One region of the Pseudoalteromonas sp. UCD-33C genome, then DNA from elsewhere that is predicted to be linked to it. Evidence: predicted binding sites of a transcription regulator. Region 1 holds the regulator's gene; each other region holds the start of a gene.

Region 1 (7,647 bases):
TTTTGCGCGAGAAGGTCGGTACGATAGTCGATATAATGCCAAAGGCCGGCAAAATCATGATGTACACTTCGGGGTGACCGAAGAACCAGAAAATGTGCTGGAACATCACAGGGTCGCCCCCACCGGCTGCATCAAAAAAGCTGGTTGCGAAGTATTTATCGGTCAACACCATAGTGACTGCCCCTGCTAGGACAGGCATAACAGCAATTAACAAGAATGCAGTGATTAACCATGTCCAAACAAATAGCGGCAGCTTCATCCACGTCATACCTGGCGCTCTTAAGTTGACGATAGTCACGATAACGTTAATCGCCCCCATAATTGAGCTGATACCCATGATATGTACGGCAAACACAAAAAGTGCAGTGTTATCGTTGCTGTAAGTTGTTGATAGTGGTGCGTAAAAAGTCCAACCAAACGCAGGACCACCACCAGGCATAAGTAACGAAGCCAATAGAATTAAAAATGCAAACGGCAATATCCAAAAGCTCCAGTTATTCATACGTGGTAAGGCCATGTCTGGTGCGCCTATCATCATAGGCACCATCCAGTTTGCAAGCCCAGTGAACGCGGGCATAACGGCACCAAACACCATAATCAAACCATGTACTGTGGTCATTTGGTTAAAAAAGTGCGGGTCGACTAGCTGTAATCCAGGCTGAAAGAGTTCAGCACGGATCACCATTGCCATGGCTCCACCAATTAAAAACATGGTGAGTGAAAAAATCAGGTATAAACTCCCGATGTCTTTATGATTGGTGGTGTAAAGCCAACGCTTAAAACCTTTCGCAGGATGGTGATGGTCGTGATGCGCATGCCCAGTTGCTTGCTCGTTAATAACATTACTCATTAGTTCGCCTCCGCTGCTGCATCAATCGCGGCTTGAATTTGACTCGGTTGGATAACATCGCCGGTATCATTACCCCACGCGTTTCGCTTATAAGTAATAACCGCAGCAAGTTGCTTAATTGAAAGCTGTTTATCAAACGCTTGCATTGCTGTGCCAGGCTTACCGTGTAACACGATATCTATGTGATCTTTTACATCACCTAATACAATCGGGCTGCCTTTAAGTGCTGGAAATACGCCTGGTAGGCCCATACCGGTAGGTTGGTGACATGCAGCACAGCTTGCCATATACACTTGCTCACCTAAGACCATAAGCTCTTCTTTCGGTAATGTTTGATCAAGCAAAGCAGCATCTGCTGCGGCCGCATTGGCTTTTTCTTGCTTGGCATCTGCAAGCCAATTAGCAAATTCATCTTCAGGTAAGGCTTTCACCACAACAGGCATAAAGCCATGATCTTTACCGCATAACTCAGCACATTGACCACGGTATACTCCTGGCTCGTTAATACGTGTCCACGCTTCATTGATAAACCCAGGATTTGCATCCTTTTTAACCGCAAAATCAGGCACCCACCATGAATGAATTACATCGTCTGAGGTCATTAAAAAGCGAACTTTTTTATTGATAGGAAGTACTAGCGGTTTATCTACTTCAAGCAAATAATGCTCAGTTTTCTCTGCTTGGTTGTCTATTTGATCTTTAGGAGTAGATAGAATCGAGTAATAAGCAATGTCTTCACCCATGTACTCGTAATGCCACTTCCATTGTGAGCCAGTCACTTTAATGGTGATATCGGCTTTAGAAGCATCTTCCATGGCAATTAAGGTTTTTGTGGCAGGCACAGCCATGGCGATTAAGATGACAAATGGAATGGCAGTCCAAAGTATTTCAACTTTTGTACTTTCATGAAATTGGGCAGGCTTGGCCCCTTTGGATTTACGGTGGTGTATTAAAGCCCAAAACATCACCGCAAATACGATGATGCCGATTACACAGCAGATAATAAATATCGTCATGTGTAACTCATAAACATTATTACTTATATCGGTCACCCCTTTACGCATATTGTATTGGCTATTTGCCAATGCAAGCTCAGGAAGTGCAAACAATATAAGCCACAAGGCGTAACGCAGTTTACCCATGTGACGGCTCCTTTAGATGCTATTGCAAGACGCAAAGCGAAAAGGCGATACAACAAGGTGCCCATTCGTTTTTCTTATTGTTCAGAGCGACTACGTATCATTTTGACCCACTTATGATACCGGCCCCTTGACTAACACCTCGCACATTTTTGTGTCTTTTTATTAATTAGGTGTTAATACAGTGTATTAACCAATTAGTTAAAAAATGACCAATAAGCAAGTTTTAATGATAATAAATGTTTATTTTGGTGCAGAAATAACAACTATAATCAGCGCGTTATTTAATGTTTAGGAGTAAGTACGAAATGTAAAAAGAGAGGAAAACTGCGCTATATAAGGCTTTAAATGAAGAGTAAGGATTCACAAATCCTAATTAAGTAGTAAAATTTCAGTGGCGCACCAAATTGAGTCAATTTAATGCACCAAATTGGGAACGCTTACATCCAGTCAGCGTTACGAATAACACCTACCGCTAACCCCTCGATGTTGAACGACTCATGCTCAAGGTCAACCTCAATAGGCGAAAACTCTTCGTTCTCAGCGTGTAAAAGTACTTTGCGACCCGCTTTTTCTAGACGCTTAACTGTTACATCTTCATCGACTCGAGCTACAACTACTTGCCCGTTTTCAGCAACTTGCGTTCTGTGTACTGCAAGCAAATCGCCATCCATAATACCAATGTCTTTCATACTCATACCATTTACACGCAGTAAGAAATCGGCAGCAGGTTTAAATAATGAAGGATCAACTTGGCAGTGACTTTCAACATGCTCTTGAGCCAAAATAGGTTCACCGGCTGCAACACGGCCAATTAAAGGTAAGCCTAACTGCTCTGGCTCATCTTCTTCAATTAACTGAATACCGCGACTCGCCCCAGGCTTCATTTTGATCATGCCTTTTTTTGCCAGTGCTTTTAGGTGTTCTTCAGCAGCGTTGGCACTTTTAAAACCCAATGTTTGAGCTATTTCAGCACGCGTAGGTGGCATGCCTGTATCTTTAATAAAGACTTTAATTAGTTCTAAAATTTGCGATTGGCGTTTAGTTAATGGGCGCATACAACTGGTTTTCCATACAGTACATTTAACTGTGAGTATATACAGTTATTTGAAAATCGCAAATTTAAATTAACCCCATCATATTGCTACAAAACTAACATTGAACCACACCGAAAGATGCCATAAGGTATTAGCTTTAATTAGCAGGCTAAGGAAACACAATGAGTATTTGGCACCAACCAATCACGTTAGAGCTTTGCAAAGAGCTTGAACAAGGGATTACCGGTCAAGGCACTTTAATGAAAACTATGGGCATTGAGGTAACTGAAATTGGCGATGATTATTTAATGGCAACCATGCCTGCTATTCCTGAGCATCATAACCCTATGGGCATGGTCCATGGCGGAGCAAACGTTGTATTAGCAGAGACAGTGGCAAGCTATGCAGCCAATTTCGTGGTTGATTTCAATAAGTTTTATGCTGTTGGCCAAGAAATTAATGCCAACCACATGAAAGCGTCACGCAAAGGAACGTTAACAGCAACTGCTAGACCGCTGCATTTAGGTAAGCGAACTTCTGTTTGGGATATTAAAATTACCAATGCCGCAGGAGAGCTTTGCTGCGTATCAAGAATGACCGCAGCTGTTGTAGAGCGATAAATTCAGGCTATTTTTCGACAGGATAAATAGTAATTTCAATCCCTGCGCCAATTGCAGAGATACGTAACAAGGTATCGGCATGCAGGGGTTGGTTAAAGCATTTAGGCGAATTACCTGATTCAAAGCCTATATCAAATGTACGCTTTGAGCACGATAACCACTGTTTTAATGCATTGCGCGAGCAAGACTCAATAAGCTCGCAAAGCTGGTTAATTGCTTTATCAGGAGAGCTGATATCTGCGGTTGCTTCAATACGTGCTAGTTGGCGGTATTCATCTTGGTCATAATGTAAAACCATGGCGTTTTTCTTCAAATCAGCAACAAGCGCACTAATATCGTGCTTTGATTCAAGCTCCAGATCTACATTTAAAAATTGAATTTCCGACATACTCTCGTTTTTACCCTCTATTTATATCGACTGAAACTTTAACTCAGTTTTGTATATATACCAAATCTAGAATACAGTTAATGCGACATTATGCCGCATTGGCAATCTAGCTAAACAACCTAAAATAGCGCCCACATAACAATAATAACGGGGTAATAATGAATAAACGCCTGTTTAAGTATGCTCGTAAAGGGCATAAATGGCTTGGCTACTTACTTGCTTTGCAGATCTTTTTTTGGCTCTTAGGTGGGCTGGTAATGAGCTCATTACCACTTGAAAAAGTGCATGGTAAGCATCTGGCTAATCGCAGTTTAAGTAGCCCATTTTTATTGTCGGACTACCCTGCTTCAATTGATAAAATAACAGCGCAATTCGAGCAAATCGAGGGGATTAAATATAGCCATTTTTTAAATACCCCGATTATAGAAGTTACATCCTCTAGCGGTACGTTTATTTTTGATGGCAGAACAGGTGCTAAAATGCCTGCACCGAGTAAAGCGCAAATCATTGAAAATGCGCAAGCTCACCTGCTTATTGACGCAAAAATAACGCAAGCGCAGTTATTAACAAAAGGGCCTAGAGAAGTCGGTCACAAAGCCAATGTTTGGCAAATTAGCTTCGATGATTGGTTAACAACAACCTTATATTTAGATAGCCAAACCGGTAAAGTTATAACTGTGCGCAGCACCCTGTGGCGCATTTTCGACTTTTTCTGGATGCTACACATTATGGATTATGATGAGCGTGAGAACTTTAACAATCCACTACTCATCAGCTTCTCAGCCACCAGCGTACTATTTTGTATTACAGGAGTTCTCTTGTTACTACAAAACGTTCGAATTAAACGTAAAAAGCCAGCTACACGTGTTGGTCAATCAAAATAGGATTGCCATCTGGGTCGGTGATAATAAAACTCGCGTCACCGGCCTTTTGTATTTCTAATCCTTGTTGCTGAAATTGTGCAGCTAATTGCTCAAAGGTTGCAAATTCATCCAAAGCTTCAGCATTTTGATCCCACCCAGGATTAAAGGTCAGCATGGTTTTATCAAACATACCTTGAAACAAACCAATTAAATGTTCACCGTTTTTCATTATTAGCCAATGCTGTTCTATCTCCCCAGCAAACTCTTTGAAACCTAGCTTTTCATAAAACTGCTTTGAAGCACGAATATCTTTTACATTTAGACTTACAGAAAAAGCACCTAATAACATGGTTGTAATTCCTTTAATAAAAACGGCCTAACAACTATAGCTGAGTTGAAAAACTTTTCCTTTTTAGAATAGTCGCTCTAGAATAGCTGTTCCTGTAGTTCACTGATGTGATGGATATGCGTTTATTTCTATACTTAGCCCTTTGTTTTATTTTCACTTTTCCTATATCCGCTAAAGAGTTTTCGAGCTTTTACAGTGCCAAAAAGCATTTAATTAAGAGTCTACCAAGCAATAGTAAAAGCTTATATTGTGGTTGCGATATCAAGCGCCAAGGTAAAAAACTTGTGCCAGACCCTGATGCGTGTGGTTATATTCCTAGAAACTCTGTCACCCGTTCAGGAAAAGAGAATGCTCGCGCAAAAAGAATAGAGTGGGAGCACATTGTGCCTGCCTGGGAGTTTGGTCATCAATTACAATGCTGGCAGGATGGCGGTCGCAAAAACTGTAAAAAGGTCAGTGAAAAGTTTCGTCAAATGGAAGCTGACATTAATAACCTTGCACCTGCTATAGGCGAGATCAATGCTGACCGTTCAAACTTTCGCTACGGCATGGTGTCAACATCAAGTGCAAGTTACGGAGCATGCCCTGTAAAAGTCGACTTTAAGCAACGCGTATTTGAGCCACCCATTTATGCAAGAAAGCAAATAGCCGATACCTATTTTTATATGCAAAAAACCTATGGCTTAAAAATATCTGATAAACAACGTAAATTATTTGAATCGTGGCAAAAGCTTGAAATAGCTGAAATTAGCAATCGCAAATCTTTATAACTAGCAGCACATTCGTTTACATTTTAGACACTATAATTTATTGCTTTCAGATTAAGTAATTGTTAGTTTTTAAACAATTTATATAAGAAAGGAAGCACCATGTTTAAAAATAACAAACTCGCTTTAGCTGTCTTCTTAGCGGCTTCAGGCATGTCTTTATCTGGCTGCGGCGGTGGTGGCTCATCGAGCAATACCGATACCACGAATCCACCACCAACAACTTCTGAACCCACTTGGACGGCTGGTGTCTTTGAGCCATCAAGCGAATTTAAAGATCAATGCGCTGTACCACGAACTGGCAATGATCCATATAACGATAATCAACCTTACCCAGATACAGCAGGCTCTGAGTTTACTGAGAAGATGTGGCTTCGTTCATGGAGTGACGAAACCTATCTTTGGTACGATGAAATAGAAGACAATGACCCAGATAACTTCAGCTCTGTCGCCGCTTATTTTGATCAATTAAAAACCTTCGAAAAAACAGACTCTGGTGCTTATAAAGATCAATTCCATTTCAGCAGGCCGACAGATGAGTATTTTCAAGAGGCTCAATCTGGGGTCGTTTCTGGCTATGGAATTAACTGGGCATTTATCAGTAATGTTCCGCCACGAGAGTTACGTGTAGCCTATTTAGAGAGTGACTCACCAGCTGCAAATGCAGGCTTACAACGCGGTGATACTATTTTAATGGTCGACGACGTCAGCATTGACACTAATACCCAACAAGGCGTAGATATTCTAAATGAAGCGCTATTTGGGCCGACAGCTGGCGACTCGCACAATTTTGTTGTACGCAGTAATGATGGCACCGAAAAATCGTTTACTCTAGTCGCAGGTAATATAACCCAAACACCTGTACAAAATGTCGATACTATTACCACAGGAGATGGCACTAAAGTTGGCTACATGCAGTTTAACAGCCATATAAGTATTGCTCAGCCTGAGCTGATAAGTGCTGTGAATAAGTTCAAAACCGACAATATCGACGAGCTTGTGATCGACCTTAGATACAATGGCGGTGGTTTATTAGCGCTTTCTTCACAACTTGCCTATATGATTGCAGGTCCAGCCAATACGAGTGACTATTTTTACTATCAAGTCATTGAAAATGACAAGCAGCCCGAGAGCGACCCATACCCGTTTATTGATATTGAAGTCGATTATTCTACTTTCGAGGGAACAGGTAACATTCTCCCTGACTTAAATTTATCGAAAGTCTATGTACTCAGCACTGATAATACGTGTTCAGCATCAGAAGCACTTATCAATGGCTTAAAAGGCATAGATACTGAAGTTGTTTTAATAGGTGGTAAAACCTGCGGTAAACCATATGGTTTTACCCCAACGCATAACTGTGCAACCACTTACTACACCATTCAGCTAACGGGTGTGAATTACAAAGGCTTTGGCGAATACTCTGACGGCTTAGTACCAACTCCTTCACCGCAATTCGATGCAGATGTAAAAGGCTGTGAACTCGATGACGACTTTAACCACCAGTTAGGTGATAGTGATGAAACACTTCTGAGTGCAGCGCTTTATCATATTGAGAATGATAGTTGCCCAGTGGTAACGCAAAGTGTCACAGCTAAGCAAGCGACAACCTCATCTTATGCTGCTGATGAAGC
Region 2 (7,647 bases), on a different contig from region 1:
ATTGCTTTTGCGGCATACCAAAGTGGCAATGACTCATTGCGCGCGCAATCACGGATATGACTTAGCGTTTTATCACCAATGCCGCGGGCAGGGGTGTTAATAACGCGCTCGAAAGCAGCATCATCTTGACGGTTACCCACTAAACGTAAATATGAAAGCGCATCTTTGATCTCTTGACGTTCGAAGAAGCGCATACCGCCGTAAATGCGGTATTTTAAACCTTCTTGTAGCATTGCTTCTTCGAGTACACGAGATTGCGCGTTGTTACGGTATAAAATCGCGGCGTCTTGTAATGCATTACCTGCATTTAGCCAGCTACGTAGTTTGCTGCTGACAAAGCGTGCTTCGTCTAATTCATTAAACGCAGCGTAAACAGAAATAGGCTCACCATCATTGCCGTCTGTCCAAAGGCTTTTACCCATGCGTTCAGCATTGTTTTTGATCAGTGCATTTGATGCTTTTAAGATTGTTGCCGTTGAACGGTAATTTTGTTCAAGGCGAATAGTTTCGGCTTCGAAGTCAGTTAAAAAGCGTTTGATATTCTCAATTTTTGCGCCACGCCAGCCATAGATACTTTGGTCATCATCACCTACGATCATAATACTGTTGGTGTTACCTGCGAGTAATTTTAACCAAGCATATTGAATAGTGTTGGTATCCTGGAACTCGTCTACCAGCATGTGGGCAAAACGCTGTTGATAGTGACGTAAAAGTGTTGGGTGATTCTTAAGTACTTCGTAGCAGCGCAGCAGTATTTCTGCAAAGTCGACTAAACCTGCACGGTCACAAGCCTCTTGATATGCAGCATAGACTTTCAGCATCATTTGCTCATTAATATCGTAGGCTTGAATGTCTTTAGGGCGCAGACCTTCATCTTTTTTCGCGCTGATATACCAACCAAATTGTTTTGCTGGCCACTTTTTATCATCGATGTTCATCGCTTTAAGTAAGCGTTTTATCATGCGTTGTTGATCGTCAGAATCTAAGATTTGAAAGCTTTCAGGCAAGTTCGCTTCACGGTGATGGGCGCGTAAAATACGATGAGATAAGCCGTGGAAAGTGCCAATCCACATACCACCAACCGGTGCTTTTAACGTTTCTTCTACACGGGTACGCATTTCTTTCGCGGCTTTGTTAGTGAAGGTTACCGCAAAGATGCTGTATGCAGAAGCTTGCTCAACTTGCATGAGCCATGCGATGCGATGAACAAGTACTCGAGTTTTACCAGAACCTGCACCTGCAAGTACCAGCATATTTTGCAATGGGGCTGCGACAGCATCCCGTTGTTTGTCATTTAAGCCATCGAGTAATTCAGAAACGTCCATCGTTACGCCTTTTCAATCTATAATGGGTGGAGTATAACAGGTGTTTATGCAAGGCTAAATAAAATACTGTTTTTATAAACAGCTATTTTGGCAAGTTATTAAAATTGCAGTATAAAAATTGTGAATTTGACCGATTTTTAGCAAAAAGAACTAAAATCAAAATAACGCTACTTTTTAACACTTTGATTTGTAAGTCATAATAAGTTGGCATAAAGTGTGATTATAAAAAGTATAATCATTAAAAACTACAGAGGTTAGTATGGCAGAGCAAGGTTCTGGCGGTAATGTAATCGCAGCAATATGTAATATCTTTTTTCCTGGTTTAGGACAATTGGTACAAGGTCGTTTAATGGCGGCTATTGCATTCTTTTTAGCATGGGTTATTAGTGGTGCACTAATTTATGTGGCAGTTGGTTTTATTCTACTGCCAATCGTATACCTATGGGCGATTATTGATGCTGCACGCTTCAAGTCGCGACTCTAGCTATTTAATTAGCACAAACACGAGCGCCACTTGGGCGCTCGAGTTGTTTTAAGGCGACTAAACTCGCCACGTTTAGCTGCAAACGGTATAATTAGCAGATAACGTATTAAGAGTACCCTCCATGGAATATCAATTTATCCGCGACCCTATTAGCGGTTTACGCATTAAAATTTCCTCTGAACACGCCATCATAGGCCGTTGGCTAAACGAAGAAGTCGGAAAAGAAAAAATTGCGATGGTGCAAGCGTTGATCTCTGCTGTTAAGAACAGTCATGAGCCTTTAACCTTACAAGGTCAAGAAATTGATTTGATCTTAAGTAAAGATGAAGCGCTGTTCGAAGCACATGCATTACATCAAGATAACGAAGACTTAGTTGCCTACCAAGATGATGATTTAATGCTTGAAGAAGAAGGCCTGTGCAGTGGCTGTGGCTTTGAAGATTTTGTTGATTTAATTGAATCTTGGCAAGAATTTACACAAGGCCGGTAAGCAGACACATGTTCTGCTTATCGGTAGCTAATTTATTGCTCACTCACTGATTTAACAGCAGCTAGTAATAAATCTTCTGTTAAGCGTACTTTGTAATTTGGGTTGGCGTATTGAAAATGAACTAACCCATTTGTATCTAACACGAATACTGCGGGTACAGGCAGTGCTACTTTCGGCTCACCTTCTAACGAGACAAAGTTAACCCCAAGCTTATTGCGGTAAATCTTTGCTGTTTTGTCATCTAAATAAAATGCTAAACCTAACGTTTGCGCCAAAGTAAGGCTGTCGTCAGAAAGCAATTGATAGCTAGGAGCTGTAATTTTTGTTTCAGCGAGTTTTTCAGGGCTATCTGGTGAAACGGCAATTAGTTGCGCGTCTAAGCTTGCTAATTCTTTCTCAATTTTTTGCACGCTGGCCAATTGTTTTGAACAATATGGGCACCAGCCACCACGATAAACAATCAGCACGGTAGTTTTTTCTTTAAAGCGCTCAGCTAGCGAGACGGTTTTACCGTATTGGTCTTTCAATTCAACATTTGGCACCGTTAAGCCAGGTAATAACGGACTAACTTGCTCTGCTGACTCGGCAATATTAGTCGCAGTTGCAGCGATAACGTGGCTTGATAGTACAAACAGTGCACTAATGAATAGAGATTTAAACATGGGCTTCCTCGGTTATTTTTATCAACTGCAAAGATGACCTGATTGTTGCGGGATTTATTTCATCTTTACCTACATCAAACTCAAATTTAACTGTAGTATATAGGCAAATAAAAAATGCAAGTTGGGATAAAGAATGTCTGCTAATTTACAAAAACTCGTTGTTATGCTCGAGATGCAAAATGCGATGAATACCAAAGTTCATGAGCAATGGTTTAGCCAAGGTTTTGAATGGTATCGTGCAATTTGGGTTGAGTGTGCTGAAATGCTTGACCACTACGGTTGGAAGTGGTGGAAGAAACAAACCCCAGATACAGAACAAGTTATTTTAGAGTTAGTTGATATTTTCCATTTTGGTTTATCTTTACGCATTGATGGTGAAACCAGCTATGAGCATTTAGCTGCGCAACTTGAAGCTGAGTTAAGTGCACCAGTTAAAGCCGATGACTTTAAACAAACACTCGAATTATTAGCCGCCTCAGCAGTCGCTGAAAAGAGTTTTAATGCAGCTGCATTTGCTGGTTGTATGGCGCAAATCGGTATGGATATCGATGATTTATACCGTGGCTACGTTGGTAAAAACACCTTGAATTTCTTCCGCCAAGATCATGGCTACAAAGACGGTAGCTATATCAAGGTGTGGAATGGCCAAGAAGATAACGAGCACTTAGTTGAAGTGGTAAAAAGCCTAGATACAGAGCATGCAGATTTTGCAAAACTTGTATATCAAGGCTTAGAGCAGCGTTACCCGAAGTAATCATTCAACGGGTATAAGCTCGCGAAAATCGATGGTTGATAAAAAGCCATCGAACTGCTTATGCGGTTGCTGACTATCAGGGTTGGCAACCGCAAGTATATGACCAATACCAAACTCTTTTGCTGCATCTAGCACGGCAGGGCTGTCGTCCACAAATAAAGTCCGTTCCTTATCAAACTGCCATTCTTGATGTACTTGTTGCCATAATGGTTGATGCTCTTTACTCACGCCATATTGATGAGTTGAGATAACCCCATCTAAGTAATTATCGATAGCAGTGTGTTCAAACTTTAACATGGCACAATCTGGGTGTGCGTTAGTAAGCATGATCAATTGCTTGCCTGCTTTTCTAAGCTCAGTTAAAAACGGCGGAACATCTTCACGAATTCTGATTAAATGTTGTATGTCACGTTTTAGCGCCATAATTGGTAAATCAAGTTGTTGTTGCCAATAATCTAAGCAGTACCAATTAATTTGTCCGTGAACTTGTTGATAACGATGTAAAATGTCAGCTTTTGCTTCGTCTAAGCTGATTTTATGTTTACGCGCATATTGCTCGGGAATAACAGTTAGCCAAAAGTAATTATCGTAATGCAAATCGAGTAGGGTGCCATCCATATCTAACAACACAGTATCGATTTTTGACCAATTTAACATAGGCAATTCACTTTAAAAGATTTATGATGAGCATAACTGCCATGATAGCAAATTAATGCCAATGACACAGAAAAAGCATCCTACACCACCGCAAATTTTGTCTAATGAAGTTGTCGCTAAAAGTCGACTATTTACTGTTGAATCTCTCGAATTGAAGTTCTCAAATGATGAGCAAAGGCAATACGAAAGAATTCGTGGCGGTGGCAGAGGGGCAGTTATGATTGTGCCAGTAACGGCCGATAACGAACTGTTATTAGTGCGAGAATATTGTGCAGGCACCAATGATTATCAGTTGGGTTTTCCAAAGGGCTTAATTGACCCAGGCGAAACCCCACAGCAAGCTGCAGACCGTGAGCTTAAAGAAGAAGTTGGTTTTGGTGCTAAACATTTTGCTGAACTTAAAAAAGTCAGCATGGCGCCGAGTTACTTTAATGCCACTATGCATATTTTGTATGCTGAAGACCTCTACCCTGAAACCTTACCCGGTGATGAGCCTGAACCGCTTGTCGTGGTAAAATGGCCAATAAGTGATTGGCAATCATTATTGCAACAAGAAGACTTTACTGAAGCACGAAGTGTCGCAGCTTTGCTATTATTAACAAAGTACTTAGAGTCGGGAGCGGGCAATGAATGATTTTTTAGAACCGTGTATTCGGTTAGCTGAGCAAGCAGGCGATGCCATTATGGCCATTTATCAGCAGGATGATATTGGTGCTGAGCAAAAGTCAGATCATACTCCGGTCACCAAGGCTGACTTAGCATCGAACGATGTATTAATGGCTGGTTTGAAGACCCTAGCCCCTGATATTCCAATTATGTCAGAAGAAACACCTATTCCGGCGCTGGCAGACAGAAAAGATTGGCACCGTTATTGGCTGCTTGATCCAATGGATGGTACAGGGGAGTTTATTCTAGAAAGCGGTGATTTTGCAGTTAATATCGCTTTAGTTGAAAATAATCGCCCAGTACTGGGTGTTATCCATTGGCCAGCGAAACAAGTGACTTATTTTGCTAGTTATCAAAATGGCGCATTTAAACGTGAAAATGGCCAAGATCAGCAAATTTCGGTAGCAACGCCGGATAATTTAACCTTAGCTGTAAGCCGCAGACAAAAAATTGAAGCGGTCAGCCAGTATTTAAATACTCAGTTTGCGACGGTGGCATTAGGCTCATGTTCATTAAAAGCGTGTATTATCGCTGAGGGTAAAGCGGACTGCTTTTTACGTATCGGGCCAACGGGTGAGTGGGATACTGGTGCGTCACAAGTGATTGTCGAAGAAGCTGGTGGCTGTATTACAGATGCCGAGTTCAACCCGTTAACTTACAATCAACGAGAAAGCACAGAAAACCCTGATTTTATCGTGATGGGTCACCCTGATTGGGAGTGGCAAAAAATGATTAGTCCTCATCAGCGTGCATTCTAACGGTGTTTTGTGTGCTTTTTGTTCGCTTGAATTAAATTTGTCACTATAACCCTTGATTTCTAATCTTATTGCTATATGATAGCGCTCTCTCTGAAACAGGGCAGCAATAACATGCTTATGTTACTTAGAGATTACAGGCGCGGGATGGAGCAGCCTGGTAGCTCGTCGGGCTCATAACCCGAAGGTCGTCGGTTCAAATCCGGCTCCCGCAACCAATTCTTTGAATTGGCTGACTTCTTAAATTAAGTGAGAAGTAAAATAAACTTAATATTCAGGCGCGGGATGGAGCAGCCTGGTAGCTCGTCGGGCTCATAACCCGAAGGTCGTCGGTTCAAATCCGGCTCCCGCAACCAATCTTTTAAAAGATTGGTATATTGTTGGAACTTTAAAGGTCGTCGGTTCACTCTTCACCTTCACAGCTCCCGCAACCAATTCTCTGAATTGGTTGACTTCTTAAATTAAGCAAGAAGTAAAATAAACTTAATAATTTCAGGCGCGGGATGGAGCAGCCTGGTAGCTCGTCGGGCTCATAACCCGAAGGTCGTCGGTTCAAATCCGGCTCCCGCAACCAACTGAAATTAAAAATTTATATGTAATACTAGGCACGCGAAAGCGTGTTTTTTTATGCCTGAAATTCAGGTTCAGAGCCCGAAGGTCGTCGGTTCGCCCTCAAAATTCACAGCTCCCGCAACCAACTGAAATTGAAGATTAAAATTAAATGAGTTTGATAAGTAGGCACGCGAAAGCGTGTTTTTTTATGCCTGAAAAAGCTGGAAGCTTTAAGCTATAAGTTTTAAGTAGAATGAGAGTGTTGTTTAGTGCAGTGTTTTCACTCGGGTTCACCCAGTTCATTCTTTGTGTAGGTTGGTTTGAGCGTAGCGAAACCCAATACAATTCATGTTAAACCTTTCTTCTGATTGTGCTTGACCTAGCACCTAGCACCTTTACCCCGCTAACTCACACCTAAATCCAACCCCTTGATATCTATCCTAGTTATTCATCCCTAAATTGGGAAATGATTATGAATGTTAGCTGAACTGAACTACGCTTGATTAATAACTAATAATAAATAAGTAGATTTAGGGATGATCCGTTTTTTAATAGCGCTGTTAGCGCTTCTGTTCTTACCTTCAGCTTTGTGTGCATTTCAAAACTACGATATTGATGATGGTCTATCGCAAAGTGTTGTGTTTGATATTGTTCAAGACCAGCAAGGCTTTATCTGGATTTCAACACAGGCAGGTTTAAACCGTTTTGATGGTAATGAGTTTACTGTATTCACAGCATCCGATAAGGAAAATAGCCTAGCGAATAACTATATTTACCCATTGGCAATCGACAACGAGTCAACGTTGTTTATAGGTACTCGAAATAGTGGTGTAAACCAACTCGCATTACATAATTATCAATTTTCTGAGCCGCTTTTAAAAGAGCGCCGCATTACCAGTTTATTGGTGGCGCAACAGCAAGTTTATATTGGCACTTACGACGGCAGCCTGTTTCGTTACGATAAGCGAGCAGAGCAGCTTGAAACGTTAATAACAGGGTTAAAAAAACCTATTTATGCGCTATCAAAAATCGCTGACATCCTTTGGATAGGAACGCATGGAGCTGGGTTACTTCATTATGACCTTATTAATAATCAACAAATCAATTCGGTTTTTTCTGGCTTTGCTGAGCCTGTAGATATTCATGCTAGTATCTTTGCTATCAAACAGTCTTCTGATGGCAGTATTTGGTTGGCAAGTCAGGGCGGCGGCTTATATAAAATTGCGTTAAGCACCCAAACAATAACGCAGTGGTTAACTTCTAATGATGATAATTCTGGGCTTAGTAGTAATGAAATTCGTG
Region 3 (7,647 bases), on a different contig from region 1:
GCTTGCACAAAAGTGTCAGCAAATTTTACATATTGAAGCAGGGCAGTTAGTAACTGTAAAAGAAAGCGAAGGAGTGCAAGCGAATGTGGGCTAAATTAGCACTAAAACTGTTTTCACGTGAGTTTAAGCGTGGCGAATTAACAGTGATCAGTGCAGCAATAGCCTTAGCTGTTCTCACTGTTTTAACACTGTCTATGGTTACCGACCGAATTGGCCAAAGTATTGAAGAAAAAAGCAGTGCCTTTATTGCCGCTGATCGCGTTTTAGCAAGTAACCATGCTTTACCTGCTGAGTTTTTAGAAAAAGCCAACCAAGATAACTTACGCACCGCTAAAATAACTTACTTCGACACCATGCTATTTGCCGGTGACGAAATGCAACTTGGCTCGGTGAAAGCGGTATCAAATACCTATCCGTTAAAAGGCGAGCTAAAAGTAAAAACCAGCCTGACTGACCAACCACAAGTAACTTCTGATATCCCAAGTCGTGGTGAAGTGTGGTTAAGTGAATCTGTGTTTTATGCGCTAAACATTAAAGTGGGCGATAAAGTAGAGCTTGGTGCTGCTACGTTTACGGCTAGTCATGTTGTAGCCGAAGAGCCAGATGCACCGTTTAATGTGTTCTCGAGCAGCCAGCGAATCTTAATTAATGAAGCAGACATTGCTGTTACAGAGGTAATTCAGCCGGGCAGTCGGGTGTTTTACCGCCAACTTTATGCTGGCGACAAAGACAACTTAGATAGCTTTTATGCTTGGTTAAAACCACAGATGAAAGAAAACCAGCGTTGGTATGGCGTTAAAGACCGCCAGTCACCTATTTCTAATAGTTTAAATCGTGCCGAAAGCTATTTATTGCTAGCTGGTTTACTTGGCATTATTTTAGCTGCTGTTGCTATTGCGGTATCGGCAAAACGGTATTGTGAGCGTCAGTACGACCCAGTTGCTATGATGAAAACGCTTGGCGGTAGCCGCTCTATGATCCGTAAGATCTATTTATTACATTTGAGCCTTGTATGTTCAATGTCGGTGATTGTCGGTTTACTGATTGGTTATGGTTTACAAGCGGTTGCCACGGATTATTTGGCACAAACCATGGGCTCAGCATTGCCGAGTGCATCGGCAAAGCCTTGGATCATTGCGATTAGCACGGGTGTGATTTGTGCGGTTATGTTTTCAATTAAACCGCTACTCGATTTATTTGATATTCCGCCGCTACGTGTACTGCGTCGTAACTTAGGCGACCGTTTATTAGTAAGTAAAGTGCACCTTACTATGTCGGCGCTTACTGTGTTTTTACTGATGTGGTTATTTAGTAACAACATCAAAATTAGTGCAATTTTGTTCCTTTCGACGGCATTTTTAATTGCGGTGTTATTTGGTTTATCAAAGGTTATTTTTGGTGGTGGCCGCAAACTTGGCTTGAGTCCGGGCAATAGTTGGTCATTGGCGATTGCGTCAATTCAAAAGCGGGCCAATGTGAATGCGGTACAATTAATTAGCTTTGCTTTGGCTATCAAGTTATTACTGTTTTTAATTGTACTTAAGAACGACATGATTTCGGATTGGCAGTCTCAGCTTCCTGAAAATGCCCCTAATTCATTTTTAGTGAACATTACTGAGCAAGAGTTAGAGCCTATAACTAGCTTCTTAGCGCAAAACGATATGCCAACGTCTGATTTCTATCCGGTTGTTCGTGGCCGTGTAAACGCCGTAAATGGTGAGTTGGTTGCCCGCGAAGTATCGCAAGAAGACAACGAAAAGAAAGACGAAGAAGCCCGTTCTGGTATTGGTCGTGAGTTAAACCTAACTTGGCGTAAAGACTTACCTAATCAAAACGAGCTTATCGACGGTACATGGTTTAGTGAAGACTCAGTAGCCGAGGCATCGGTAGAAGAGTCGATGCTTGAACGCCTTGATGTACAAATTGGCGATACGCTTACTTTCTTAATTGGTGCGCAGTCGTTTGATGCAAAAATCACCAGTGTACGTAAGGTTAATTGGACCACACTTAAACCTAACTTCTTTATTATTTTAAGCCCTGATGTACTAGCGAGTTTCCCGGCTACTTATATTTCATCAGTGAATGTAAAAGCAGAGAAAAAACGTGAGTTTAATGAGCTAATGCGTCAATACCCAACGGTTAACGTGATAGATGTTGAGAGCTTTATTAAACAAATTCGTTCAACCATAGAGCAAGTATCGTTAGCGATTGGCTTTGTACTAGCGATTGTGGTTGCCTGTGGTGCTTTAGTTCTGATTTCACAAGTGCAAGCAAGTTTAGGCGAGCGAATGCAAGAGATTGTTATTTTGCGAACCTTAGGTGCGAAAGGGCGCTTAATTAAAAATGCCACCTTATATGAGTTTTTACTATTAGGTGTTACCGCAGGTTTAGTCGCAGCCATTGTCAGTGACATTGCTCTGTTAATTGTACAAAAACAAATGTTCGATTTAGCAGGTAAGTTCCACCCTCATATTTGGGTGATTGGCCCTGCAGTCGGGAGCTTATTTGTGGCATGTTTAGGTTATTTGATGATAGCGCGCACAATGCGAAAAAATACCCAAGGCTTATTACGCTCACTCGCGTAAATGTCTTTCTTTAGGGTTGACTATAAAATGCTCGCAGTTGCGGGCATTTTTTATGAATTGCAATTGGTTACTGGTAATTTATACAGTGCTCTGGCATTATTAACCGCAGATAATAATGATAATAGACGGTTCAGTTAGTTGGCGATTATTTTAGGGATTGATCCTGGTTCACGATTAACAGGGTACGGCGTGATTGCTCACCAAGGTGCTAAATTCACTTATTTAGGTAGTGGCTGCATTAAATTGGCCGATCACGATTTTCCGGTACGCTTAAAAATGATTTACCAAGGGATCAGTCAATTAGTAGAGCAATTCTCACCAGATAGTTTTGCTATAGAAAAAGTGTTTATGGCACACAACCCAGACTCAGCGCTTAAACTCGGTCAAGCACGTGGAGCAGCGATTGTTGGCGCTTCAATGGCAGAGCTGCCAGTTTATGAATATTCAGCTAGGCAAATTAAGCAGGCCGTTGTAGGAAATGGCGGAGCCGATAAGTCTCAAGTACAGCATATGGTTAAAAACATTTTAAAGCTGCCAGGTACCCCTCAAGCCGATGCCGCAGATGCCTTAGCAATTGCTATTTGTCATGCACACTCAGAACAAAATTTAATAAAACTTGCGGGCAGTGCGAGCAAAACCGTAAGAGGAAGATTAAGGAAGTAATATGATTGGTCGATTAAATGGCTTACTTGTTGAAAAGCAGCCACCAGAAATTCTTATTGAAGTAAGTGGTGTAGGCTACGAAGTACAAATGCCCATGACTTGCTTTTATGATTTACCGGCAGTGGGTGAGCAAGCGGTTATTTATACCCATTTTGTGGTACGTGAAGATGCCCAGCTATTATTTGGCTTTAACAACAAAATCGAACGCGCTTTATTTAGAGAGCTTTTAAAAGCTAATGGTGTAGGGCCAAAACTTGGTCTAGCTATTTTATCGGGTATGTCAGCGCAGCAATTTGTAAGTTGTGTTAACAATGAAGATGCAACAACACTGGTTAAACTGCCGGGTGTTGGTAAAAAAACGGCTGAGCGTTTAGTGCTCGAAATGAAAGATAGACTCAAAGATTGGGGTAATGACTTATTTACACCATTTAGCGATAATGCCGTCATTGAGCCATCAAGTGATGATACCCTAGTGGCAAATAATGCTGCCGATGACGCTGTATCAGCACTTGTGGCATTAGGCTATAAGCTACCGCAAGCACAAAAAGCGGTTAAAACAGTGAACAAACCAGATATGACGACCGAGGTTCTAATTAAAGAAGCTCTAAAATCAATGTTGTGAGTAAACCATGATTGAAGCAGATCGCTTAATAGATGCGAGTGAACAAAGTAACGAAGACAGTGTTGATCGTGCAATACGACCAAAGCTGTTAACCGATTACACAGGCCAGCCGCATGTTAAGCAACAAATGGAGATTTTTATCGAGGCCGCTCGCCATCGTGGTGAAGCGCTGGATCATTTATTAATATTTGGTCCACCGGGTCTTGGTAAAACCACACTTGCAAATATTGTTGCCAACGAGCTTAACGTTAATATTAAAACAACATCAGGGCCAGTACTCGAAAAAGCAGGCGATTTAGCTGCGCTTTTAACGAACCTTGAAGAAGGTGACGTACTGTTTATTGACGAAATACACCGTTTGAGCCCGCAAGTCGAAGAGATTTTGTATCCCGCAATGGAAGATTATCAGCTGGATATAATGATAGGTGAGGGCCCCGCAGCGCGCTCAATAAAGCTTGATTTGCCGCCATTTACATTAATTGGTGCAACAACTCGTGCTGGCTCACTCACCTCACCACTTAGAGACCGTTTTGGTATTGTTCAGCGATTAGAGTTTTATTCTGTTGAAGACTTATCAAAAATTGTTGCCCGCTCAGCAAGCTTTTTAGACTTAACCATGTGTGATGAAGGTGCAATCGAAATCGCCAAGCGTTCACGCGGTACACCGCGTATAGCAAACCGTTTATTACGCCGCGTTCGTGATTACACCCAAGTGAAATCAGACGGCAAAGTGAATGCCACAGTTGCAGAGCAAGCCCTCGATATGATTGATGTAGATAAAAGCGGTTTTGACTACATGGATAGAAAATACTTGCTAGCTATTATCGAAAAATTTATGGGCGGCCCCGTTGGCCTTGATAACCTAGCGGCTGCAATTGGCGAAGAAAAAGAAACCATTGAAGATGTGATAGAGCCGTTTTTAATTCAACAAGGCTTTATTCAGCGTACCCCACGCGGACGACTCGTTTCAGACATTGCTTATTTACACTTTGGGCTAACGCCTGAGAAATAACTAAAACCCCGCGGTTAGTTACAAGCTTTAAGCTATAAGTATCAAGCAGCTCGAGAGAGCTGCTTTTTTTATCGAGATAACTTGCTTATATTAAGTAGGTGTATAGGTTTTTACCGCTTACCGCTTACCGCTTACCGCTTACCGCTTACCGCTTACCGCTTACCGCTTACCGCTTACCGCTTACCGCTTACCGCTTACCGCTTACCGCTTACCGCTTACCGCTTATCACTGGGTTGTTGTCTCATTTTAACATCTGTAATTCACATGCTGTTAAGTTATCGGTAGGTATTCTCATTGGCGTTTGTGTAGGCAAAAAAAAAGCCCGCATAAGGATGCGGGCAAACAACAAGTTGAAGGAAGTAATCCAGGGAACTACGGTCTACTTGAATAAGGTTTTATCCCGATTTAAGTAAACCTAGAGCAATACGAAACTTCATATTGCTAAAAACGGAGCTTGATGAAAGAAACTTTCATGAGGTTGCTAGCTCGGTATAGGTAAATAATACGCAATGATGGATTTTTCTTCAAACTAGAAAAATTTTATTTTCAGATAAAAAAAACTAATGTGAGCTAAAAATTGAATTGTTTTCTTTTTGTTCACTTTGTAACTATTTTGTTTTTAACCTTCTGAATAAAAGGGTTTTTATAAATTTTGTGATCTTTATTCAGGATTAGTTTAAGTATTCTGTAGTAGATTTGCAAAAGTGCTTTTGGGTGTTTATGCGTAATTTATGAATAAACGTCGTGTTTTTGGCTGTTTTGGTTGCTTTTGAGAGCTATTCTAGTGACTTATTATTAAGGTGAAAATATGCGTAAATGTGTTGATAAAACCTAATATGGCTAAAAAATAACTAAGCAAATTGCTTTTTACCGTTATTTGCCGCTAATTCACAGCAAGAGCGTTGTCAGTTTATAACTGACTAGATACACTAGATGTAACTTTTGGCCATGATTGTGGTCAATAAATGCAAGTGTAAAAAATATAACAAATTACATAGAAATCTATTTTAGGAGTTTAACGTGGGATCAGGGCTTAACTTTTTAGATCTTATTCTAGAAGCCAGTGTACTTGTCCAGCTAGTAATGTTGGCATTAGTCGGTATGTCGGTAATGTCATGGGCAATTATTTTTCAACGTAAAAAAGCGATTTCTGATGCACTTAATGGCGCTAAGCGTTTTGAGCAAAAGTTTTGGTCAGGTATTGATTTAAGTAAATTATATAACGAAGTATCTGCTCGTCCTGGTGGTGCATCAGGTGTTGAAGCATTATTCGTTGCAGGATTTAAAGAGTTTGCACGTCATAAGAAAAATACATTTCAAAGTGCAGGCATCGTAATGGAAGGCACACATCGTTCAATGCGAGTTGCGCTATCGCGCGAAGTTGAAAAGCTTGAGTCTAGTTTATCGTTTTTAGCAACAGTGGGTTCAATTAGTCCTTACATCGGTCTGTTTGGTACGGTATGGGGTATCATGAACGCATTCATCGCGTTAGGTGAAGTTAAACAAGCAACGCTACAAATGGTAGCGCCAGGTATTGCCGAAGCGCTGATTGCAACTGCAATGGGCTTATTTGCTGCAATCCCTGCTGTAATTGCTTACAACCGTTTTGCCAATAAAGTAGAAAAGCTTGAAGGTAATTACATTAACTTCATGGAAGAATTCGCCAATATTTTACACCGCCAAGCAGCTGCGCAAATAGAGGCTAAAGCGAATGTATCAGCGTAAGAAACGTCGCCCTGTAGGTGAAATAAACGTAGTACCTTACATTGATGTAATGTTGGTACTACTAATTATATTTATGGCAACTGCGCCACTGATTACCCATGGCGTAAAAGTGGACTTGCCGAAAATGGAAGAATCGGATTTAGTTGATACTAAAGATACACCGCCTATCATTGCGTCAATTGATGCTGAAGGTAAGTACTATGTAAGTATTGGTACTGACCCAGAAGCACCAATGGAAGCGCTGGATGTTGCGGCGGTAATTAAACTTCAACTGCAAAAAAATCCAGATACACCTGTAATGATTAAAGGTTCTGGCCGTGTTTCTTATCAAGAAGTACTGCTGCTTATGGACTTTTTGAAAAATGCTGGTGTGCCTTCAGTGGGTCTTATGACCGAATCATTCGAGGGGACGAAAGGCTAGTATGGGTGCATCAGTAGTAAAATCGGTTCTTTTGCACCTTGCAATAGCAGGTTTATTAGTAGCAACAGCTAATTTTCATATGCCAGCGCCTAAGGTGATGGAAGTAACGCTGAACCCTGCTTTACCAGAGCCTGAAAAAGCCGTTGCCGCAGTAACGGTTGATCAGCAAAAGGTTGAGCAGAAAATTGCCGAGCTTAAAAAGCAAGAAGAAGCAAAAAAACGAGCCGAAGCAAAACGTATTCGTGATCTTGAGCGCCGTGCAAATGATGCACGTAAGCAACGTGAAGCTGAAGACAGACGCCTTAAAAAGCTAGAGCAGCAACGCCGCGCGAAAGAGAAAGAAAAAGCAGAAGCAGAAGCACAAGCGAAGAAAGCACGTGAAATTCAAGAGAAAGAACGAGCTAAAGCGCAACAGGCTGAAAAGCAAAAGCAAGAAGCTGAAGCCGCAGCGAAAGCTGCAGCTGAAAAACGTAAAGCTGAAGAAGAAGCGTTAAAGAAAGCGGAAGAAGAGCGTAAGCGTAAAGCTGCCGAAGCTGAAGCTGAACGTAAACGCAAAGAAGCTGAAGCAGAACGTAAACGCCAGCAAGCATTGCAAGAGCAAATGCTACAAGAACAATTA
Region 4 (7,647 bases), on a different contig from region 1:
CTCAATAGTGAACACTTAGGTGAGGCACTCCACTTCGAAACTGAGCTTTGTTTTTTAGTTAAAAATAAGCAACTGGCTGCGGTCGGGCTTGGGCTTGATTTAACCAAGCGAGGCCTACAAAGCAAGCTTAAAGAAAAAGGCCTACCTTGGGAGCGCGCAAAAGCATTTAATGGTTCTGCGCTTTTTACTGAGTTTGTTGTCGTTAATTCCAACTTACACTATCAATTTAGTCTAAAGATTGATGGTAAAGACACTCAACTAGGCGATACAAAGTTAATGCTGCATAACGCAGAGCAAATCTTAGCTGAAATCAGTGAATTTATGGACCTAGAAGATGGCGACATCATTATGACTGGCACGCCTGAAGGAGTAGGGAAGGTTGTCGCTAATTCAACCTTTGCTGTAACACTTATGGATGGTCAGCAGCAGTTGATATCTCATCAATGGCAGGCTCTTTAAGCGGGTCTAAAATGTAGCGCTGATAATACGATGAAAACTCAGGAAAGCTTTGTTTGAGCCAAACTCGTTGGCTTTGCTGGTATCTCTCACTTGGTAATACCTTGTTTTTCAGTGCTTCATTAATTTCTGCTAGCACTTTTTCGGCATAATTATTAGGTGCGCTTGTCGAGCAGCCTATGGCACCAAAAACCACATTCTGGGCTGGGTTAACAATAGTAAGCTTTTGAATATTCTTTTGGTGTTGTTGGTTGTAATAATCAGCTACAAATGGGTAATCAATGGTGTAATCAATGTAGCCATGCTCTAGCTGTGATAGCAAAGCAAAATTTGGACTACTGCCATTACCACTTAGTGCTGCACTTTCGTAAAGCTTGGTATTTTTCGCTATCTTATCCAATTTACTGCCAAATTTACGTGCATCGTTTTGACCATAAATAAAGTTGGCATCTGTGAATAAAGAAATCAGTGATACAGGATTACCGTGTTTTTGCTTAATTTTTAGTGTTTTTTCTTCGGTACTTAATACGCTAAACGGGGGGTACACTGTGGTTGGGATTGAGTAAGTAGCACGGTTGGTTTTTTTATCACGATGGATCATACATGCATAGCATGCCATATGTCCGTCATCGAGATATTTACTGCCACGTTTTTGCGGCAACATCACTTTGCTGTGGTTAATGTCAGGTAATGCTTCAATCAACATATCGGTAATTTCATTGCATAGCCCACCATGAGAGGTGGTGCTACTTTTCTCGATAAAGAATGGCTTACCATCATTTTCAAGCCAGGTAATAGAGAGCTGGTCGGAGGCATGAGTAATTGGGGCTAGCAACATCCCTGCAACCACACATAATACTTGTTTTATGTATTTACTCATTAACAACCTAGATAGTGAAATGTTATGAATAACTATACACCAAAGTATGGGTAAACTTGTAGGTGGAACGGAAAAATGATGAATTAGTGTTAGTGAGCCTACTGAGGGTAGACTCACTTATACTTTCGAAGATTAACTAGAAAGGCATAGGATAGCGGGTAAATACGTCAGCGATTTTATCGTTGGCTTCATCGCTTAATTGCACTGAGAAAGCATCGATATTTTCTTTTAACTGCGCCATTGATGTTGCCCCAATAATTGTTGAGCTTACTCCATCCACTTGATCACACCAAGCCAATGCAAGTTGTGAAGGTGTTAAATTAAAGGCGTTAGCAATTTCAACATATTCAGCAATCGCAGCCCGTGATTGTGCTGTGTCTCTAAATAGGCCATTACGTTGCACTAGCGTCCAACGGCTACCTTCAGGGCGAGCACCATTTAAGTACTTACCGCTTAACATGCCGCCACCTAGCGGTGACCAAGGTAGGTAAGCAATATCTTCATGAATACATTGTTCAATCAAATACGGCCAATCTTTGGCGTGCAGTAGACTAAATTCGTTTTGAATCGATACCATACGCGGAAGGTTATGCTGTTCACTTAAACGCAAGTACTGGCTGATGCCCCAAGGAGTATCGTCTGATAAACCACAGTGCTTAATTTTACCAGCCTTGATACAGTCATTCAGACCTTCAAGAATATCTAACATGCCAGCAATATTTTGCTCAGTGTCAGCCTCAGAGAAGCACACTTTACCTGGCCACTGTTTACCAAAGTGCGGTGATGTACGGTTAGGCCAATGTAATTGGTATAAATCGATAACCTCAGTTTGTAAGCGCTTAAGAGATGCATCAACGGCTTCAACCACTGCTTGGCGAGTAATATCGCCTGCATCGCGTACCCAAGGTAAGCCGTTACCCGCAATTTTAGTGGCAATGACAAGATCATCGCGTTTGTCTTTATTACGCGCTAACCAATTACCGATGATCTCTTCTGTCTTACCGTAGGTGTCTGGAGAAGGGGGAACGGCATACATTTCGGCAGTATCAATAAAGTTAACGCCTTTATCTAATGCATAGGCGATTTGTTCATCGGCATCGGCTTGGTTGTTTTGCATACCCCATGTCATGCTACCTAAGCAGACACGAGATACTTCAATACCACTTCGACCAAGTGGGCTATAAAGCATAATAGATCCTTGTTAATCGCTAGAATGGGCTCTAAGTGCAGTTAATAACTCATCATTTAACTGAGCTTTTTTACCCGTTTTAAAATTAAACATAACCACTTGTGATGAGCCAATGGTTGTTACTGCGTCCTGGCTTTCACTAAATACAGTGTAATGCATCATAAAACGATCTTGTTCAATGTCACTAATCTTTACACCAACATGCACAGTATCAGGAAATGTCACAGGGCGTTTATAGCGGGCGTTGTTTTCGCTGATCACCGGACCCACACCTGTTACTTGTAAATCTTTAAGAAAGCCTAGTTGAGTAAAAAAATCGATACGGGCTGTTTCAAAGTAGCGAAAATACACCACATTATTGACGTGCTGCAGGGCATCCATTTCACCCCATGCAACATTAATTTTTGTTCTGATAGGGTGTTGTTCTATAAATGATTGCATAGTAAATCTTCGTTGATTGTGAGAAAACTTAGGTTAGCAATATGCTGCTTTTAGCTCAAGGAAATTAGAAAGCTCAGTATATTGTGCTAGATTTATAAGTTCACGCTTACGTAAAGTGTGAGCAAAATGAACACACATTAAAGGACCTTAATTATGCAGCAACTAACCTTGAGGGTGATAAAGTGGATTGCACTTTTCATCTTGCTAGCTCTAGCTTTGCTCTGTTATAGCATGGGCACAATGTCAGGATTTATCGCTTTAATTGTCGTGGGCTTGTTATTAGAAGCCGCGTTTTGGTTATTTGGTTCACGGCTTATTAGCCGAAAAAAACCAAACCAACAAACAAGCCAAACCTCTTAGCTTGCACTCTAAGGAAGTTTAAATATAATGACTGTATATATAAACAGTTATTGTATTCCTGATGAAAAAATTCATTCACATCGATATGGACTGCTTTTATGCAGCCGTGGAGATGCGTGATAACCCCGCGCTTGCCAATGTGCCACTGGCTATAGGTGGTAATAGTCGTCGCGGGGTGCTTTCAACTGCTAATTATATTGCCCGTAAATATGGTGTGCGCTCGGCGATGTCGAACTATCACGCCAAACAACTGTGCCCCGATCTGGTTATCGTTCCCGGACGAATGCAGGTTTATAAAGAAATCTCCATGCAAATTCGCGCCATTTTTGCAAAGTACACCGACCTTATTGAGCCGTTATCGTTAGATGAAGCCTACCTTGATGTAACCGACAGTACTGCGTGCAAAGGCAGTGCAACACTGATGGCGGAGCAAATCCGCCAAGAAATCTATGACACCACCGGACTAACAGCCTCAGCAGGCGTCGCGCCAATTAAGTTTATTGCCAAAATTGCCAGCGATGAAAACAAGCCTAATGGTCAGTTTGTGGTATTGCCCGATCAAGTTGATGACTTTTTGGCGAGTTTACCGCTTGGCAAAATCCCTGGCGTTGGCAAGGTGACATTAGAAAAGCTGCAACTTAAAGGGCTTTACACAGGGGCTGATGTGCGCGCGAAAGGGGTTAATTGGATGCAGCAGCATATTGGTAATTTTGGCGTGTCTTTATATCAAAAGTGTGCAGGCGAGTACGTTGGCAAAGTGTCAACTGAGCGAGTACGAAAGTCGCTCAGTGTTGAGCACACCTATGAATACAACAAAAATAATTTAGATGAGTGTTTAAGCCAGTTACCCCGCTTGATGGATGAATTAACTCGCCGTCTTGATAAACAGCAATTAAACAACCGCATCAATAAGTTATCGGTGAAGGTCAAGTTTGCCAATTTTGTCGTGACCAGTGCCGATCAAAGCCACCATCAATTAGACGAACGCATTTTTACTGAGTTAATGAGTAAAGCTTATGAGCGAGGTAACAACCAGCCAGTGCGCCTGTTAGGAATAGGTGTCGGAATAAAGAGTCAGGCTCACGAGCATTTTCAGCTAAGTATATTAGACTAAAGGTTAACACCTTGGTGCTTGAAAGTTTGTTAGTGTCTAGTTGGGGTGCTAGGCCTGCCTAGTTCAACACCTTAGACAACATTATAACTTAATAAGAGAGATGACTATGCAATCGGTCGTAATCGTGCTGCTCGGAATAGTCGGTATGTTGTTCGGATGGTTCTTTTATTCGAAATTCATCGCCGAAAAAATATTTAAAATGGATGATAATTTTGTCACACCCGCTCATGAACTTGAGGATGGTGTGGATTATGTGCCAACTAACAAAGTTGTGTTATGGGGCCACCATTTCACCTCTGTTGCAGGTGCTGCGCCAATTGTTGGCCCTGCCATTGCCGTATATTGGGGCTGGGTGCCTGCGGTACTGTGGGTGGTATTTGGTACTATCTTTTTTGCTGGTGTTCACGACATGGGCGCTCTATGGGCCAGTGCGCGTAACAAAGGCAAATCAATGGGCGCTTTGTCTGAAAGCGTAATTGGTAAACGTACCCGTGCATTATTTATGATTGTGGTGTTCTTAGTACTATTGATGGTGAATGCGGTATTTGGTGTGGTGATTGCCAAATCATTTGTATCGCAACCTAACGCGGTATTCCCTGCTTGGTCAGCGATTGTTGTGGCCTTAGTTATTGGCCAGTTACTACGCCGTAAAGTGTCGTTAATTCCGCTTTGTTTAGTTGGTGTGGGAATTCTTTATTACACCATTTACCTTGGTAGTGGTATGCCAATTTCATTACCTGATGAAATGTTTGGTCTAAGTGCGAATGCGAACTGGATCATCATCTTATTTATCTATGCAGCCATTGCTTCATTATTGCCAGTATGGATGCTGTTACAGCCACGCGACTTCATCAATGGTATGCAGTTATTGGTTGGCTTAGTGCTTCTTTACGGTGCGGTGTTTGTGTCAATGCCAGATATCACAGCGCCTGCGTTTAATACGCAAACGGCGGTAGATACACCAAGTATTATTCCATTGCTATTTGTGACCATAGCCTGTGGTGCGGTATCGGGTTTCCACGGTATTGTGTCTTCAGGTACCAGCTCTAAGCAGTTGAACAAAGAAACTGATGGTCGCTTTGTGGGTTACTTAGGTGCGGTAGGTGAAGGTATGCTTGCGCTTATTACACTAGTTGCAGTAAGTGGTGTTGCACTTGCAGTATCACCTGAAGAATGGCACGAAATTTACAGTCACTTAGGCGCCGGTAGTGTGAGTGCCTTTATTAATGGTGGCGCAAACTTAATTGAAAGTGGCTGGGGTATCTCGCAAGAGGTGGCATCAACCTTACTTGCCGTGATGGTGGTATTGTTTGCGGGGACTACCATGGACTCTGGCGTGCGCCTGCAGCGTTATATCATTCAAGAGTGGGGTGATATTTATAATATCAGCATCATTCGTAATGGTATTGTAGCTACACTCATTGCAGTACTTAGCTGTTTACTGCTTGCTTTTGGTGCTGGTGGCGCTGACGGTAGCGGCGGTATGATCATTTGGCCATTATTCGGTTCGACTAACCAAATCTTAGCCAGCTTAACCCTACTGGTTATCTCGGTAATGCTAATTAAAGCGAATCGCCCAGCTAAATACACGCTTATACCAATGAGTTTTGTATTAGTTATGGCGTTCTTTGCTGGGGTTATTAAACTGGGCGAGTACTATCAACAAGGTAACTGGTTACTGGTGACACTTGATTTGTTAGTACTGGTTGTGAGCGTACTGGTTATGCTTGAAGCTTGGTCTGTAATTGTTAAGCATCGTAAAGACTCAGCACACATTACAGAGCAGTAAACTTAGCTTGCCAGCCATATCGTAAGCTGTCTTACTTGGCTGGCAATAGCGCTCTAAATCAATGATAATAAGGTCCTATGTTTCTAACAGCAGGACCTTTTTTATGGCATACCCTCATGCAGTTGCAGCCCCGCAATTAGCGGATGCAAATCACGATGCATTGATTATTATCGGTGATGATTTTTCTTCTTTAGCAGATGCAAGCTTAAGCCAAGCTATTAGCGCTCAACAAGCTGTAGACGCACGTATTGGCAAACAAGTGACATTACTTGTTATTGATTCTAAACGCGTTATTTTAGCGCCTACAGGCCCTCTAAATCGTGATTATGATGATGTACGTCGTTACTTTGATGCAGCGAAGCAAGGTGTACTAGAGGCGAAAGCATCGGGTAGCACTCAGCCTGCAATTTTACTTGCTAACGTAAATCAAGATAGCCGTTACAAGCATGCCCTTGAAGTGGCTTATTTAGGTGCTTGCCAAGCGCTTTGGCAACCACTTGAGGCACGTGAGTTCCACGGCCAAGCGATTGAACCAATTAGCCAAATTAGCCTAGTGGGTGCAGATGAGGCAATGAGCAAAGCGCTTAATGCTATTGCTGCGGGTCAATACGCTGCACGTGATTTATGTGGTACAGAACCTGAGCGTATGGCACCACCACGTTTTGCTGATTACTGCGTTGAGTTATTTGCGGGTAGCAAGGTGTCTGTTGAAGTGATTTCAGATATCAACACTATCGATAAAGATTACCCAATGATGAGCACCGTAGCGCGCGCATCTTACGCTGTTGAGCGTCATCACCCACGTGTTGTGAAACTAGAATACGTGCCTGAAGGCGACGTTGAGCGTACCTTAATGTTTGTTGGTAAAGGTTTAGTTTACGATACCGGTGGTGCAGACCTTAAAGTGGGTGGCTTTATGGCAGGTATGAGCCGCGATAAAGGCGGTGCAGCTTCTGTTGCTGGCTTTATGAAATCAGTGGCTGACTTTGCACCAAAAGGCGTAAAAGTGATTGCTTACTTAGCCGTAGTTCGTAACTCAATTGGTTCTGATTGTTTTGTTCCTGATGAAATCATTACCAGCCGTGAAGGTGTACGTGTACGTATCGGTAATACCGATGCTGAAGGCCGTTTAGCAATGGGTGACCTATTAAGCGAAATGAAAGATCGTGCTTTAAACGAAGTAAATCCAGAGCTATTTACTGTTGCAACACTAACAGGCCACGCAGCACGTGCGATGGGCCCTTACAGTGCGTATGTTGAAAATGGTCCAGCTCGCGCAGCGAAAATTTCGCGCCAAATTGCTGACTTAGGCGATTTATGGGCAGATGGCGCCGAAGTATCTCGTAGCCGTCGTGAAGATTATGACTTCATTCGTCCTCGCACTTTAGCTGACGATGTTTTATCAAGTAACAATGCTG

The links. The regulator LexA, encoded in region 1, represses DNA repair genes until DNA is damaged. The targets are predictions, from matches to a motif close to TACTGTATNNNNATACAGTA.
Region 2: uvrD (DNA helicase II) is a predicted target of LexA. The motif match lies at 1,390-1,409, and genes of this name have one in related genera.
Region 3: ruvC (crossover junction endodeoxyribonuclease RuvC) is a predicted target of LexA. The motif match lies at 2,654-2,673, and genes of this name have one in related genera.
Region 4: dinB (DNA polymerase IV) is a predicted target of LexA. The motif match lies at 3,356-3,375, and genes of this name have one in related genera.

Annotation. Positions count from the first base shown of each region.
Region 1 covers NZ_LJTB01000006.1:90,126-97,772, forward strand. The annotation lists gene ctaD (cytochrome c oxidase subunit I) at 1-850, opposite strand, end outside; gene coxB (cytochrome c oxidase subunit II) at 850-1,992, opposite strand; gene lexA (transcriptional repressor LexA) at 2,430-3,047, opposite strand; gene AOG26_RS13035 (PaaI family thioesterase) at 3,209-3,646, shown strand; gene AOG26_RS13040 (hypothetical protein) at 3,654-4,034, opposite strand; gene AOG26_RS13045 (hypothetical protein) at 4,193-4,918, shown strand; gene AOG26_RS13050 (VOC family protein) at 4,893-5,246, opposite strand; gene AOG26_RS13055 (endonuclease) at 5,363-6,016, shown strand; gene AOG26_RS13060 (S41 family peptidase) at 6,116-7,647, shown strand, end outside.
Region 2 covers NZ_LJTB01000017.1:45,129-52,775, reverse strand. The annotation lists gene uvrD (DNA helicase II) at 1-1,325, opposite strand, end outside; gene AOG26_RS19240 (hypothetical protein) at 1,585-1,809, shown strand; gene AOG26_RS19235 (YacL family protein) at 1,931-2,299, shown strand; gene AOG26_RS19230 (peroxiredoxin-like family protein) at 2,332-2,961, opposite strand; gene AOG26_RS19225 (dUTP diphosphatase) at 3,095-3,715, shown strand; gene yrfG (GMP/IMP nucleotidase) at 3,716-4,372, opposite strand; gene nudE (ADP compounds hydrolase NudE) at 4,434-5,006, shown strand; gene cysQ (3'(2'),5'-bisphosphate nucleotidase CysQ) at 4,999-5,796, shown strand; tRNA gene AOG26_RS19205 (tRNA-Met) at 5,935-6,011, shown strand; tRNA gene AOG26_RS19200 (tRNA-Met) at 6,073-6,149, shown strand; tRNA gene AOG26_RS19195 (tRNA-Met) at 6,291-6,367, shown strand; gene AOG26_RS19190 (hybrid sensor histidine kinase/response regulator transcription factor) at 6,882-7,647, shown strand, end outside.
Region 3 covers NZ_LJTB01000002.1:111,460-119,106, forward strand. The annotation lists gene AOG26_RS03720 (ABC transporter ATP-binding protein) at 1-94, shown strand, start outside; gene AOG26_RS03725 (ABC transporter permease) at 84-2,585, shown strand; gene ruvC (crossover junction endodeoxyribonuclease RuvC) at 2,724-3,248, shown strand; gene ruvA (Holliday junction branch migration protein RuvA) at 3,250-3,870, shown strand; gene ruvB (Holliday junction branch migration DNA helicase RuvB) at 3,878-4,882, shown strand; gene tolQ (protein TolQ) at 5,903-6,607, shown strand; gene tolR (protein TolR) at 6,594-7,028, shown strand; gene tolA (cell envelope integrity protein TolA) at 7,030-7,647, shown strand, end outside.
Region 4 covers NZ_LJTB01000005.1:38,538-46,184, reverse strand. The annotation lists gene AOG26_RS11830 (fumarylacetoacetate hydrolase family protein) at 1-459, shown strand, start outside; gene AOG26_RS11825 (hypothetical protein) at 410-1,336, opposite strand; gene AOG26_RS11820 (aldo/keto reductase) at 1,473-2,525, opposite strand; gene AOG26_RS11815 (acyl-CoA thioesterase) at 2,538-2,966, opposite strand; gene dinB (DNA polymerase IV) at 3,388-4,440, shown strand; gene AOG26_RS11800 (carbon starvation CstA family protein) at 4,547-6,229, shown strand; gene AOG26_RS11795 (M17 family metallopeptidase) at 6,333-7,647, shown strand, end outside.